DNA from 4 places in the Effusibacillus consociatus genome. Region 4 is predicted to be linked to each of the others. Evidence: riboswitches for the same ligand, from Rfam matches in the RefSeq annotation. Region 4 holds a riboswitch; each other region holds the start of a gene.
The links. A riboswitch is a leader RNA that binds a small molecule or an ion and turns the genes downstream of it on or off. The one in region 4 is predicted to bind cyclic di-AMP.
Positions count from the first base shown of each region.

Region 1: another riboswitch for cyclic di-AMP. It lies ahead of ACFO8Q_RS03115 (NlpC/P60 family protein); the one in region 4 lies ahead of ACFO8Q_RS22590 (hypothetical protein).
Region 2: another riboswitch for cyclic di-AMP. It lies ahead of ACFO8Q_RS01665 (3D domain-containing protein); the one in region 4 lies ahead of ACFO8Q_RS22590 (hypothetical protein).
Region 3: another riboswitch for cyclic di-AMP. It lies ahead of ACFO8Q_RS11080 (C40 family peptidase); the one in region 4 lies ahead of ACFO8Q_RS22590 (hypothetical protein).

Region 1 covers NZ_JBHSHC010000016.1:38,523-41,998, forward strand. Annotated here, with positions in the region: gene ACFO8Q_RS03105 (putative amidoligase domain-containing protein) at 1-143, shown strand, start outside; gene ACFO8Q_RS03110 (YheC/YheD family endospore coat-associated protein) at 182-1,273, shown strand; gene ACFO8Q_RS03115 (NlpC/P60 family protein) at 1,356-2,120, opposite strand; cyclic di-AMP (ydaO/yuaA leader) riboswitch at 2,125-2,249, opposite strand; gene ACFO8Q_RS03120 (hypothetical protein) at 2,393-2,560, opposite strand; gene miaB (tRNA (N6-isopentenyl adenosine(37)-C2)-methylthiotransferase MiaB) at 2,734-3,476, shown strand, end outside.
Region 2 covers NZ_JBHSHC010000013.1:15,481-18,956, forward strand. Annotated here, with positions in the region: gene ACFO8Q_RS01660 (aminotransferase class I/II-fold pyridoxal phosphate-dependent enzyme) at 1-1,216, shown strand, start outside; cyclic di-AMP (ydaO/yuaA leader) riboswitch at 1,315-1,484, shown strand; gene ACFO8Q_RS01665 (3D domain-containing protein) at 1,492-2,118, shown strand; gene ACFO8Q_RS01670 (glycosyltransferase) at 2,249-3,394, shown strand; gene ACFO8Q_RS01675 (hypothetical protein) at 3,391-3,476, shown strand, end outside.
Region 3 covers NZ_JBHSHC010000093.1:43,188-46,663, forward strand. Annotated here, with positions in the region: gene ACFO8Q_RS11070 (Crp/Fnr family transcriptional regulator) at 73-759, shown strand; gene ACFO8Q_RS11075 (alpha/beta hydrolase) at 863-1,669, shown strand; cyclic di-AMP (ydaO/yuaA leader) riboswitch at 1,745-1,877, shown strand; gene ACFO8Q_RS11080 (C40 family peptidase) at 1,883-2,575, shown strand; gene ACFO8Q_RS11085 (hypothetical protein) at 2,693-2,983, shown strand; gene accB (acetyl-CoA carboxylase biotin carboxyl carrier protein) at 3,196-3,476, shown strand, end outside.
Region 4 covers NZ_JBHSHC010000154.1:104,334-107,809, forward strand. Annotated here, with positions in the region: gene ACFO8Q_RS22585 (ATP-binding protein) at 1-319, opposite strand, end outside; cyclic di-AMP (ydaO/yuaA leader) riboswitch at 880-1,041, shown strand; gene ACFO8Q_RS22590 (hypothetical protein) at 1,151-1,558, shown strand; gene ACFO8Q_RS22595 (potassium-transporting ATPase subunit F) at 1,720-1,797, shown strand; gene kdpA (potassium-transporting ATPase subunit KdpA) at 1,829-3,476, shown strand, end outside.

The DNA.
Region 1 (3,476 bases), on a different contig from region 4:
ATGAAACATATGAAGAATATCTCGATATTATATCGACTATGGTACGCAACGGGGAAACATGGAATGAATTAAGTGATATCAAACGTGCATGGGGGATTCAATACAGCAAGTCGCTGCGCACAGGTCGGTCGAGTCGAACATAGTCTGTAGGATGGGGACGCCTATGAAAGGATGAAACTTGATGATTGTTGGGATTCTGACCGCCAAATTGATTGAACGGGGGACTCTTCGCAATATTACCCGAATGGGAAAAAGACTGCGAATCCCTGTCTATGTGCTGCCGATTGATGGAATCGATTTGGATAATCAAATCTGTGTAGGTTATAAGTGGAACGGTACATGGGAAAAAACTATATGCCCGCTCCCCACCGTAATTTATAATCGGATCCTTGCCAGGCGAGTGGAACAAAGTTTTGAAGTGCAGCAATTGCTGCAAGGGTTTGGAAACCTTGGAATACCCGTTTTTAATCCTGGGTATTTTGACAAAGGAGAGCTCTATAAAATTGTTGGAAGCCACCCGGAAACCTGCCATCTGCTTCCCGAAACCGAAGACTTGCAATCCCCCTTGCATTTGAAACAAATGCTTGAAACGTATGGGCAACTGTATGCAAAACCTGTCCAAAGCTATGCGGGGAAAGGGATTTTGCGGATTGAGCATACTCAGAACGGCGTATTGGTAAACTCTCATGTAAATGGAAGACAATCGATTCAAAATGCGAGTATTGGAAGATTATACGAAAAGCTGTCAGTCAGCCGCAGATATAAAAAATACGTTCTTCAAAGGGGCGTATCCTTAGCAAAGGTAGACGGGCACATGTATGATCTTCGTGCCCTGGTCCAGAAAAATCGCAGGGGGGAATGGTCGGTTACAGGAATTGGCGCCCGCGTAGCTCCGCAATTTGGAATCGTAACACATGTCCCGAATGGGGGAGTCATTCGGGGAGCGGAAGAAGCATTGGTCGCTACCTTTAATGAAAAAGGATTTTACATTCTGGAAGATGTGAAGGAATGCGCACTTAAGCTTGCAAAAGTAATTGAAGAAGAGACACCCGGAATTCTGGGAGAAATGTCTATGGACATTGGTGTAGATGAATGGGGAAGACCGTGGTTTTTTGAGGCAAATGCAAAGCCAGGAAGATTTGATGAACCTGACATTCGGAAATTATCAATCCAACGAATTTTAGAATTTTGTTGGTATTTATCACATAAAAAAATCGTTGACGGGGAACCGGCCATAAGTTCCCGTATAATGCTGAAAGACAAGTTACCATAAGTTATTAAAATGTCTACTATATAGGGAAAGAAAAACCTAGGTTTCCGGAAAACCTAGGTTTTTTAGTGAAGGTATACAATTTTTAAGGCTTTTCAACTTTTCTTTGTGGAGGAAGTACATATTTTTCAGGGATTACTGGATCCTTCGCTTCGTGTCCAGGGATCGTCCGGCCTGGAGTCCACGCTCCTTCCGGAAGCACCCGGCGGGCAGTATAGAAGTGTTCTCCCCACCAGTAATCAAAGTTGTTCACAATACCGATAGCTGTCGGGTTCCCGTCACCACGAGTTCCGATTACGACGGGTTCCCCGTTTAACATCCCCATGAAGATCGCCACATGTCCAATATACTTGCCATTTTCATCTTTTTTCCACCATGTGAGGATATCTCCGGGACGAAGCTTGTCCGCTCCTTGAATCTGCCACTTGCCGTTTACTTTTCGAGCATACACGCCGTCGACCCTTTCACCGACAGAGTTGTATTTTCGTGCAACTTCTGTCATTTTAAAGCCAAAGTCACCGTAAACCAACTTCGTGAATTCGGAGCAGTCGACAATACCATTTCTGCGGTAAGAATCAACTCCATGGCCGTACACCATATATCCGTTTTCCATATACCAGATGGCACGTTCAATCACTTGGTCAGCCAAACTGCCGTCAATGCTCTTGTACTTTTCCCGGTATTGGCGAATTTTCACCAGTTCGTCTCTTTGGTAATCATCCATATACTTGTTGTACTTTTCGATTGCTTCACTTGGTGACATGGTGCCATTATGCGCAGCCGAAACAGGGCTTGCAATCGATGCAGCCATACCGAAGGCAAGCAAAGACAATAAAATCTTTGATTTCACTCCTATCCTCTCCCTTTGAAGCCTGCGAGGTTAGCTGACGGGTTCGGTCAAGGGATAGCCCGACCACAACGTGGTTTCACCCCAAAATGGATCCCCCGCGCTCATTGTGAGCTTCGGCTTAATTTGTTTGATACCCTTAAAAGCCTAACACAGTCGTTTTGGGAGAGTCAGCCCTCAAAGTATGGAATTCCACCTATAACTTGGAAATGGCAGTGTTTATTCCCGCACTTAAAAAACCACCCGAAACAGATCGGGCGGAAATAGCGGGTGTCCTATTCGCGTTGGGCTGCTTCCGGTTCGCTGTCCGGATTCTTGTCATCCAGCTGCCAAGCGTCCCGGTTGCCGAAATAGGCATTGGTCAGTTCTTCCGAGATTTCCACATCCTGATTTCGGCCAGTCATCATTCTTCTGATTCCTTCTAAAACATTGCGGCTTCGCATTCTCCATCACCTTCCTCTAGGCATGGTAAAATTTTTCTCCTATTCGTAGTATTTGATTCAGCGCCCGCACCTATGCTATAATCGGTATACCCCCGTAAAGACGGGGTTTTTTTCTGCGGAAATCACCAGTGTTAGTCAACTATAGATACTATTTGGAGGAAGGGAGTGTCACCATGAGCGATTTGCTGCAATTGGAAGACTTCACCCAACAGCAAGGAGATATGCATCGTCCAACGCCGGTTGAACGTGAAAGTGTGGATTATCGGGCTCTCGCCAAAAATGTAGGACAAATTGGAGAAGGCAAAAAATATCACATTAAGACATACGGATGTCAAATGAACGAGCATGATACGGAAATCATGGCGGGTATGCTTGAAGAAATGGGTTACAAATCAACACCGAATCATGAAGAGGCCGATTTTATCCTATTTAATACTTGTGCGGTTCGAGAGAACGCTGAAGATAAAGTATTTGGTGAAATCGGTCGCCTGAAGCCGCTTAAGAACCGCAATCCGGAATTGATCCTCGGGCTGTGCGGATGCATGGCGCAGGAAAAAGTCGTTCAGGAATTGGTGGCAAAAACGTACCCTTGGGTTGATATCGTGTTTGGAACGCATAATCTCCACCAGTTGCCGGAACTTATGGACAGGGCACGAAATTCGCAAGAAACGATTTTTGAAGTGTGGGAGAAAGCGGGAGACGTTGTCGAAAACCTGCCGAAACTCCGCAAAGAAGGAATCCGTGCCTGGGTGAATATTCAGTATGGTTGCAACAAATTCTGCACGTACTGTATCGTTCCCTATACTCGCGGGCGTGAACGCAGCAGACTCTTGGAAGATGTCGTAGCGGAAGTGAAAGAGCTGGCTGCGCAAGGTTATAAAGAAATTACTTTGCTGGGTCAGAACGTGAATGACTA
Region 2 (3,476 bases), on a different contig from region 4:
TGACTATACATTTTTTACCGTGCAAGGGACAACCGGTGCGATCATCACGATGATTATGTCCGTGGTCGGACCGGGAGACAAAATTCTTGTGCCTCGCAACGTCCATAAATCAGTTTCGGCTGCTATTATTCTGTCCGGAGCGGAACCGGTATTCATGCATCCGGAACTGGATCCGAACTTCGGGATAGCGCATGGGGTTTCTTATGATACGGTTCGCCGAACTCTTGATGAACACCCTGACGCAAAGGGGGTATTGCTCATTAACCCCACTTATTTCGGCATTTCCTGCGACTTGAAATCGATTGTCGAATTGGCTCACGATCGGGGAGTGCCTGTAGTGGTCGACGAGGCGCACGGAGTGCATATTCATTTTCACGAAAAACTGCCTCTCTCCGCTATGCAGGCCGGGGCGGACATGGCGGCAACCTCCGTTCACAAGCTGGGTGGCTCCATGACACAAAGTTCGGTTTTGAATGTAAAAGAAGGTCTGGTCAATCCGGATCATGTCCAATCGATCTTGTCCATGCTGACGACTACGTCCACTTCGTATTTGCTGTTGGCTTCGCTTGATACGGCACGCAAAAACCTGGCGATTCACGGACACGAAATGTTGGAGGAAGCCATTTCCCTTGCTGAATATGCAAGGGATGAGATTAACAAGATGGAAGGACTTTATTGTTTTGGGAGAGAGATCCTGCACAATTCTTCGATTTATGATATGGATCCTCTGAAGCTGACGATTTCAGTCAAAGACCTGGGAATCAGCGGACACGATGTGGAACGTGTGCTGCGGGAAGAATTCAACATTGAAGTGGAACTGTCCGACCTGTATAACATCCTGTGCATCGTCACGGTCGGGGATACAAAAGAAACAGTTGATGCCCTCTTAAAAGCGCTGCGCAGAATTGCGGAACGTCATGTGTACCAAGCGGGCAAACAGATTGTTCAAGTTCACCTTCCGGAGATCCCGAAACTGGCAATGTCCCCGCGTGAAGCTTTTTATTCCGAGACGGAAGTGGTACCATTCGATGAGGCGGTCGGAAGAACGTTTGCCGAATTGGTAATGGTCTACCCGCCGGGGATTCCGATTCTTTTGCCCGGTGAAATCGTCACAAAAGAGAATATTGACTACATTCGGGAACACATCAAAGCGGGCCTGCCGGTTCAAGGACCGGATGACCCCGACATCGAGTTGGTGAAAGTCGTCAAAGTATAACGTGTAACAAGTCGTCTAACGTCCGGAGGGAATTTCCGGACGTTTTTTTCCAACAATCCACTAATGACTCTTTTCATGAACCCTAGTAGAATAGACGGGAATTTGGCAAGCCGAATCGCATCCGGTTTTTGGTAAAAAAAGCATGCGTACGGAGGAACCGGTTAAATGGGGTGAATCGCGATCAGCGGGGAATAAGTTCCCTGGATTCGCGCGGGAACCTTCTCCCGAACCCGTCAGCTAACTTCGGAGGCTTGGAAGGAGTGTCGAAATTGAATATGAAATTTCCTTGGAAAAAGGGATCACTGGGTGCCCTTATCGTATCTGCATTGCTCGTGAGCGGTTTCACGGTGAATGGAGCCTGGAACAGTCAAGCCCAACCCGCTGAATCAAGTGCTGCCAAAGCCGAGGCCGACAACCGGCAACCAACAACGGAATCACAGCAAGCGGTGCAACAAACAGACAATGGTGAGCCTGCAGAGAACTCGGGTCAGCAGCCGACGCAAGTCGCTCCGGTTCTGGCGAGCCGCAGCGGAATGTCCGAACCGAAAGCGTCCGTTCCACCCAAACAAACCTCTTCCACCGGATCCGGGTCTTTAACAATGAAAGCCACCGCTTATGGTCCAGCCAACATTAACTGGAAATATGGTGGCAAGACTTATACGGGGACGACTGTAAGACAAGGAGTAATCGCAGTGGATCCAAAAGTGATTCCACTGGGAACACGAGTATGGGTTTCAGGCTACCAGCATCCGAATCTTCCGGCCAATGGTTTCATGGCTGTCGCTGAAGACATTGGCGGGGCGGTTCGCGGAAATCGAATTGATATTTATATCAATGCAGATGCACAAAGCCTGAAGAATTTTGGAGTTCAAAACGTTCAAGTGCGGATTCTCGGGAAATAACTCGAATCCGGATATTGGGGTCTGCCCATGCAGGCCTTTTTTTATTGCCTCCGAAAAGCAGTGAATGAAATATTTTCCACAGGCAAGGGTATTCTAACTGGATAAAAGGTGCGTCCGAGGTGATTAGCAGATGCCGATCCGAGTCATGCATGTCGTTCGACCGGCTGATGGAGGCATGCGGGAGCATGTAAAACAACTTATCTGGGGGATGCCGCACGATCAGATTGAGCCGATCGTAGCATGCCCCGAAGAGTCTGCGTTATTTTGCCAATTGCCTTCGCGGGTTCACAAGATCGCTTTGGAAGTGAAAGACGGTGTAAAACCCTGGGAGGACATGCGATCTGTCATCGCTCTTCGGCAGCAGCTTGAAAGACATCCAATTGACATCCTTCATATGCATGGAGCAAAATCGGCCCTGATCGGGAGAACGGCAGCCGCATTGGCAAAGCGAAAGCCTCGCCTGATCTGCACGGTGCATAATTTTATCCAACCCGCAAATCGTATTCTGCGATCGACATTCGTTACGATCGAAAGAAAGCTCTCAAGCCAGACAGATCGTTACATCGCTGTTTCTAATGCATTGGCTGAGCAATTGCAGCAGCAGATTGTTCGGCGTACGGATAAAATCTCTATCGTATACAATGGTCTGGCGCCCACAAAACAGCGGATCAGCCGAACGGAAGCCCGAAACTTGATGAAAGTCCCGCAGAATGTCGCTGTGATCGGTACGATTGCTCGTCTTATCCCGGAAAAAGGGGTTGCGGATCTTCTGCTTGCTTTTCGGATGCTAACCAATCTCGGGCACGAGGCCTATCTCGTAATTATCGGTGATGGCCCGCAGAAAGAGGAGTTACAGGAGCTTTGTTCCGATCTTGCAGCCCGGATTCGCTGGTTGGGATCTGTAGAGGAAGCTTCTCAATTGATCCCGGGATTTGATCTTTACGTACAGAGTTCCCATCGGGAAGGTTTCGGGTTGGCGGTGTTAGAGGCCATGCGCGAAGGGGTAGCTGTAATTGCAACGAATGTCGGTGGCCTGCCGGAAGTGATCGGAGCCTCAAGGATAGGAATAAATGAGTGTGGTGCTTTAATCCCTGCGCAAAGCCCTGTCATGCTTTGCCAGTATATACAAGAGCTGCTTTGTGATGAGGAACGCAAGTTGGCATTGGGGGATGCGGGGAAACGAAGAGTGCAGGAATACTTTTCGATCGATCAAATGATTCAAGACACAATTCGTGTATACAATGAGGTTTTGTCTGTCAGGAGGTTCCATGAATGAAAAGAAGTGTAGGAATTGCAGTGAGCGCGTTGCTGGCATTTTTTTGTTTGTTCCAGGCTGCCCCGGCGTCTGCGCTGAGTTT
Region 3 (3,476 bases), on a different contig from region 4:
CTTGTCAGTTTCTGGGGAGTGTGCTACGGTGTACTATACAGGATCTTTCCGGATTGAGAGGAGGGACAACGGATGCTCAGTCTGTGTTCAGTATGCGAATTACGAGAGTTTGAACTGTTCGAAGGGGTGGAGCAGGAAGAGCTGGATCAGCTAGGGAAAGGGAGTCAACCTTCTGTCGTACCAAAAAGAAACTTTATTTTTACCCCCGATGAACCGAGCAACGCAGTATATTTGTTAAAAAAAGGCCGGGTTCGAATTTCCCGGCTTTCCGATACAGGGAAACACTTTACACTGGTGATTTTGGAACCGGGTGCGATCTTTGGGGAAAGTGCGATTTTTGGCGATGAACCGCGCAAGTACTATGCGGAAGCGCTTGATGATGCTTATATTTGTGCGATCAACAAGCACGAGTTCGAGAAAATCATTTCCCGCAACCCGATGATTTCTTTGCGGCTGGCACACATTGTGGAACAGAGATTGGAAGAAGTACAGGAACAAATCGAGAATCTCGTTTTCTATGACGTCCAAACCCGATTGGCCCGGCTGCTGCTGAAATTGGCAGATCTGCACGGGCAACGGGTGGATGGCGGAGTGAAAATCGGGATTCGACTGACACATGAGGATATGGCAAGCCTGATCGGATCCACGCGGGAAACCACCAGTAAAATACTGAATGAGTTTAAAACGGCAGGCCATATCGATGTCGAAAAGCGACACATTGTTCTGCTGGATCAGAAAGCACTTGCGGATATGCACTAATATTGTGTGACGAGAGAGTCGGGGAAATTCCCCCGGCTCTTTTTGTTGCAGGAATTTCAGAAAATTCCTCGAATAATGTCATGATACAAAAGGAGGACGGGACATGGAGGGACTACATTTTCAACAATGGATTCCGGAAGGCTCCACTGGGGTAGCAATATTACTTATTCATGGGGCAGGGGAACACAGCGGCCGGTATGAACACGTGATCAACTGGTTTCTCGCCAGGAATATTGCAGTTTTTGCCGGAGATCTGCCTGGATTCGGACAGTCCCCGGGTACACGCGGCCATATTGATCGATTCTCCGATTACACTGACTGCGTACGAAACTGGCTGACAGAAACAAAAAATACTGTAGGGGACACGTCTGTGTTTCTTTTTGGACACTCAATGGGGGGATTGGTAACGGTTCGCTTTTTGCAGGAGCCGGATGCGGGTAATCTGCCGATCAAAGGAGTGGTGTTGAGTTCTCCATGCCTCAGGTTAAAGATGCAGGTTCCCCAATGGAAACGGAACCTGGCAGGGGTGCTTGGAAGATTGACGCCTCGCCTGCGAATGCCCAATGGCATTGCTGCTGCGGATGTATCCCGTTCGCTTGACGTGGTGAAAAAATATTCCGAAGATCCCTATAACGAGTCCCGGGTTTCAATCAGATGGTTTGAAGAATTGCAGGTGGCGATGCAGCAGGCGATGCTCCAAGCAAGCAGAATTCAACAGCCGCTGCTGCTCCTGCAGGCGGGTGCCGACCGAATTGTGGATCCGGAAGCAGCTATTCCGTTTGTTGAGAAAGCCGGCTCGCGGGATAAGAAGTTAAAGATCTATCCGGGATTGTATCATGAGTTGGTGAACGAACCGGAAAAGGAAGAGGTTTTGACAGATATTCTAGAGTGGATCAACAAAAGAAAATAGGTCTAAAGTACTACTGTCATTCGGACCAAAGTCTATTGAAGTTCGACATCATTCGTGATATTTTTTAAAAGATTAGTAGAAATATTGCCGAATCTGACAGTGTTTGTCAGTACGGGGGACCTACTTTATGGGGTGAATCGCATTTTTTGTGAAGGGTACCTCAACCCGAACCCGACAACTAACCTCGGAGGCTTCAGGAGGAATCGAATCAAATTGAATAAGTTTCTGAAGGCACTTGTATTTGCAGGGACAATTGTTACTGTCTCCCTTGGCGCTTCAAATGCGGAAGCTGCTACAAAGTACGGGGAAAAGCTGCTGGAAAAAGGCTCACAAGGATCAGAAGTTGTTGCCTTACAGCAAGACTTGAGGATTTTGGGATATTTCACATATCCTTCAAACACCGGTTACTATGGTGAGATCACTGAAGGTGCTGTGAAAGCATTCCAAAAGGATCACGGGATTCAAGAAACGGGCAAAGTCGGGCCGACTACCGCCCCACAAATTGAGGAAGCGGCCGCAAAGAAAGCGGAGGAGTTGAAACAAGCTCAATCAGCCAACGCGGATGCTGCAGAAACCGCAAAACAATTTGTCGGTGTTCCGTATGCTTGGGGAGGTTCCAGTCCATCAGGATTTGACTGTTCCGGATTTGTCCGTTATGTGTTTGCACAGAAAGGCATTGAACTGCCGCGCACATCGCAAGCAATGTTCGAACAAGGCTCTGCTGTTTCGGAACTGCAGCCGGGAGATCTGGTGTTTTTCACGACATACGCGCAAGGAGCTACCCACGTTGGCATTTATATCGGGGATCAGCAGTTTATTTCGGCAACCAGTTCCCACGGGGTAAAGATTGACAGTTTCAGCAGTTCGTACTGGGGACCCCGCTATATTGGAGCAAAACGCATCTAATTACAAGCCAGTCGGATTTCCGACTGGCTGCTCTATTTTTGTGCTTTCAATGGAACCCATTTTTTGTCCGGGTACATAGACTGGAAGAGACACCTTTGAGAAAAGGGGGTTGTTCCATTGTGGAAATATGTATCGATTGCACTGGTAAGCGGGCTGATTCTCTACTTGGTGAATTCTACGGGCCGTATCTACCATGAGTTGTTATCGGAGCTTCTGCCGCAAGTCGCGGAAGAAAACCGGCATAACATCCAATATGATATGATCCACTCTCTGGTGGAGAACCGGACTCTACGGCTCACAATGGTTCTCCCGGTGGCTTTTCTTTGCACGTTCATTCTGCTGCCCTATGATTTGGCGAAAGGGTGGCATTGGATTGAATTGAAAATTGTGAGATTTCTGCAAAAGTGACATGCCTGTTTTATAAAGGCATGTCATTTTATTTGGGTTAACTCATATGCATTAGGATTCGATTTCGATTTCAAAGTCAAAAAGTTGAGGGGTTAATTTTTTACTCTTGTTTTTTTATTCGCTGAATTGTAATATTCATGTAAAGACATTGTAAAATTCGGAACTTAAATTCCGAAATTCGGAACGAACGTGAAACCGGAGGACAATTCAAAATGTTGAAGTTGAATGAAATTCGTGAGCTTGTACGGTTAATTGATGAAACTTCCGTGACCGAACTGAATCTCGAAGCGGCTGGGACGAAGCTGGTGATAAAAAAGGAGTTGAGTGTTGCGGCTCCGCTGGTGATACCATCCGTGAACGCAGAATATACGACATCTTCACCTATCAACCCGGTCGTTGTTACACCTGCAGAAACTCCCGTTACTGTTGAGAAAGTTACGAAAAAGAAAGCGGATACACCGGTAGAGGACCCGACATTGCATAAAATAGTATC
Region 4 (3,476 bases):
CCAGGCTGGCCGTTAATGCTGCGACTGCCAAATAAACGCCGAATGAAACCAGATAGCGCAAGTCTGCCACGGTAAAGCTCAAGACAGGAGGCACGAAGAAGAAATCGAAGGCTAAAACACCCAGGATTGCCGCGTAGAAAGCAGGACGCAGTCCCCCGAAGACGGCATTGATAAGAACCGGGAGTAAATAGATAAGGGCAATATTGACCAAATCAAAAGCAAGACCAAACGGTTTTAATACCATGGTCATGAGAGCGATCAGCAAAGTCGTGCTTACGTACGGTCGCAACGAAATCCATACCGCATTCCATTTATGCATAGCAAAACACATCCTGCTCTTTTTTGTGTCTCTCCTCTCTAGGTTACTGTAAAAAAAGAGTAAAATAAACCGGTACTAGGCGTAAAAAATTCGTAAAAATGATTGAGAAACCTCAAAATAATGAGTAAATACGAGAATAATGAAGATCTGCTGCCAGGGTCATGAATTCCCAAACATAAAGCACTCTTTTTAAGCGGATATACAATATGCTTCACTTTACAGTTTTTTTATCTCGGAGTAACATACGTCCATGAATTGAATTGTTTTTCATTTACAGTTGCTTAATTGTGACTCAGGAACAAGAGGAAACCAACTACGGATCAGTGCTTGTGTGAGAGCAAGGCAACCGGATCCGGAAGGGATGAATTCCCCCGTTTATACGAAGCTTAAGCAGGGGCAGGGCGACTCTCACCGCCCGAATCCGTAAGGAAAACTCGTAAATGCGGAAGCAGCCCTTTTCAAAAGTGTGGCCCTTGTAGAGAGAGGATGATGAAGCTTGTGATCGTAAGTTTCGACCACAGTGCTTATGCCTCTGTGGTGTTTCGTGAACATGATAATCATCGTTTCAATCGCTGAATTCTTCGATTAACACGAAGGAGCGGGGGAACCAATCGAAGCCGGTCTTGTCGGCTTCATGGGGTGAATCGCCGGTAAATCCGGCGTAGGGCGACTCTTACGCCCGAATCCGACAGCTAACCTCGTAAGCGTCTTTAAGAGAGGCAACAATTGTCGTGATTAGACACGGTGTTTTTTCGTGCCTAAGAAGCTGACGAAGAGTTCCTCTTCGAAAGCTTCTTTTTTGTTGCCTGAACAAGGTGGAGGGGATCGATCATGGAAGCTCACGATGAGTTTATACTCGTCTCTGCGCCCAACAAAACCGGGGGGCAGTTTATCAAAACGTTGCAAATCAAAAAAATGCTTTTTGCCGCGATTACGAATAATGATACCGAAAGATCAAGATTGGTGCATTTGGGAGTAAAAAACATCCTGTCGGTCGATACTACAGACCGAGAAACCTGGCTTATTCCAGAGCTCCCGGTGGGTAAGGTGTTCTTGTTTGAGTTAAGTTTGCCCTTGATCTGCAGATACATTCAGATCTGCCGTTCATGGACAGACAAGTCGATCTATGTCATCACCGGAAGCAGCAATGCAAGAATGGTCTACAAAGGACTTGGTGCCAATTACGTCATTCACACCCAAAGTGATGATGTTTCGTTTCTGCTTGATAAAGAAGGCTGAATCCGTTAAAGAAATTCATACCTGATAGTTGTTCCAGAGGAGGGTTGATCATTCATGATGGATATCGCGATGGTATTGACTTTAGCTGGCGCGTATGGATTGTTTTGCTTATTTTTGGCTTGGTGCGGACGGGTTGCAGGTGAATCGGGGGGAGAACACTCATGATCGTCGTTATTACTTTTACGGTTTTTATATTTTTGTATCTCATTTTTGCCTTGGTGAATCCGGAAAAATTTTAATCTTAATGAAACGTCTTGAGGAGGGCATAAAATGGCCATTTTGCAACTGGCAGCGGTCATTCTGATTTTAGTTTTGCTGGTCAAACCGTTGGGAACGTACATCTTTCACGTGTTTTCCAATCAGCCCAACCGGATGGATCGCGTATTCGGACCGGTCGAGAAGTTGATCTACGGGCTGACCGGTTTGAAAAACCGCGCCGAAATGAACTGGAAACGGTACACACTCAGTTTGATATTAACCAACGTAATTTTGGTGGCGGTTAGTTACTTCATTTTACGCATCCAGAAAGGATTGCCATTAAACCCAAATGGTATTGACAACATGGAGGCGACGCTATCCTTCAACACCGTAATCAGTTTTATGACAAATACAAACTTGCAGCACTACAGCGGTGAAACGGGTCTGTCCTATTTTTCACAAATGGCTGTCATTATAATGATGATGTTTACATCGGCGGCATCCGGCATCGTCGTAGCGATTGCATTCATTCGCGGCTTGACAAGCAAAGGGAAAACGCTCGGCAACTTCTTCACCGATTTTGTCAAAGCGCATACCCGTCTGCTCATCCCGATGGCGATCATCGTGACGCTGGCGCTTGTGGCTTTAAAGGTGCCGCAAACGCTTAGTCCGACCGTTCAAGCGACAACGCTTGAAGGCGGGACGCAACAAATCGCGATCGGTCCGGTGGCTTCCCTCGTATCGATCAAGCACCTGGGAACGAATGGGGGAGGATTCTTCGGTGCCAATTCGTCGCATCCGTTTGAGAATCCGAATCCGCTGACGAACGTGATTGAAATGCTGTCGATGTGGTGTATTCCGGCCGCATTGACGTATACATTCGGCAGATTCGCGCGAAATCAAAAACAAGGATGGGTCATCTTCAGCGCGATGCTTATCTTGTTTGTCGCCTTCCTCTCGGTTGTGTACACGTCGGAATTGCGGGGGAACCCGGCACTGAATGCGCTCGGAATCGACGCTTCGCAAGGAAGCATGGAAGGCAAGGAAGTCCGGTTCGGGATTGCGCAGTCGGCCTTGTTTACAACGGTTACGACCGCGGCGACAACCGGTTCCGTCAATAACATGCACGACACGCTTACGCCACTGGGCGGTCTTGTGCCGCTGGCGCAAATGATGCTAAACTGCGTGTTCGGCGGCGACGGGGTCGGGTTGGTGAACATGCTGATGTATGCGATATTGGGCGTCTTCCTTTGTGGACTGATGGTCGGCCGTACGCCCGAATTCTTGGGGCGAAAAATCGAAGCCCGGGAAATGAAACTAGTCGCCATCGCTATTTTAGCTCACCCGCTTATTATTTTGGCGCCCTCGGCAATCGCCTTTTTGACGGATTTGGGGAAAGGGGCCATCAGCAATCCCGGCTTCCATGGCATCTCGCAGGTACTGTATGAATATACGTCTTCCGCCGCGAACAACGGTTCCGGCTTCGAAGGTTTGGGCGACAATACGACGTTCTGGAACGTTTCTACGGGACTTGTCATGCTGTTCGGACGTTACATTTCTATTGTGGCACTGCTCGGCGTAGCCGGTTCCCTGGCGGCGAAACAATGGGTGCCGGAAACGATCGGAACGTTCCGCACGGACACCAAATTATTTGCGGGTATTCTCGTCGGTACCGTACTGATTATCGGAGCTTTGACCTTTTTGCCCGCCCTTGTGCTCG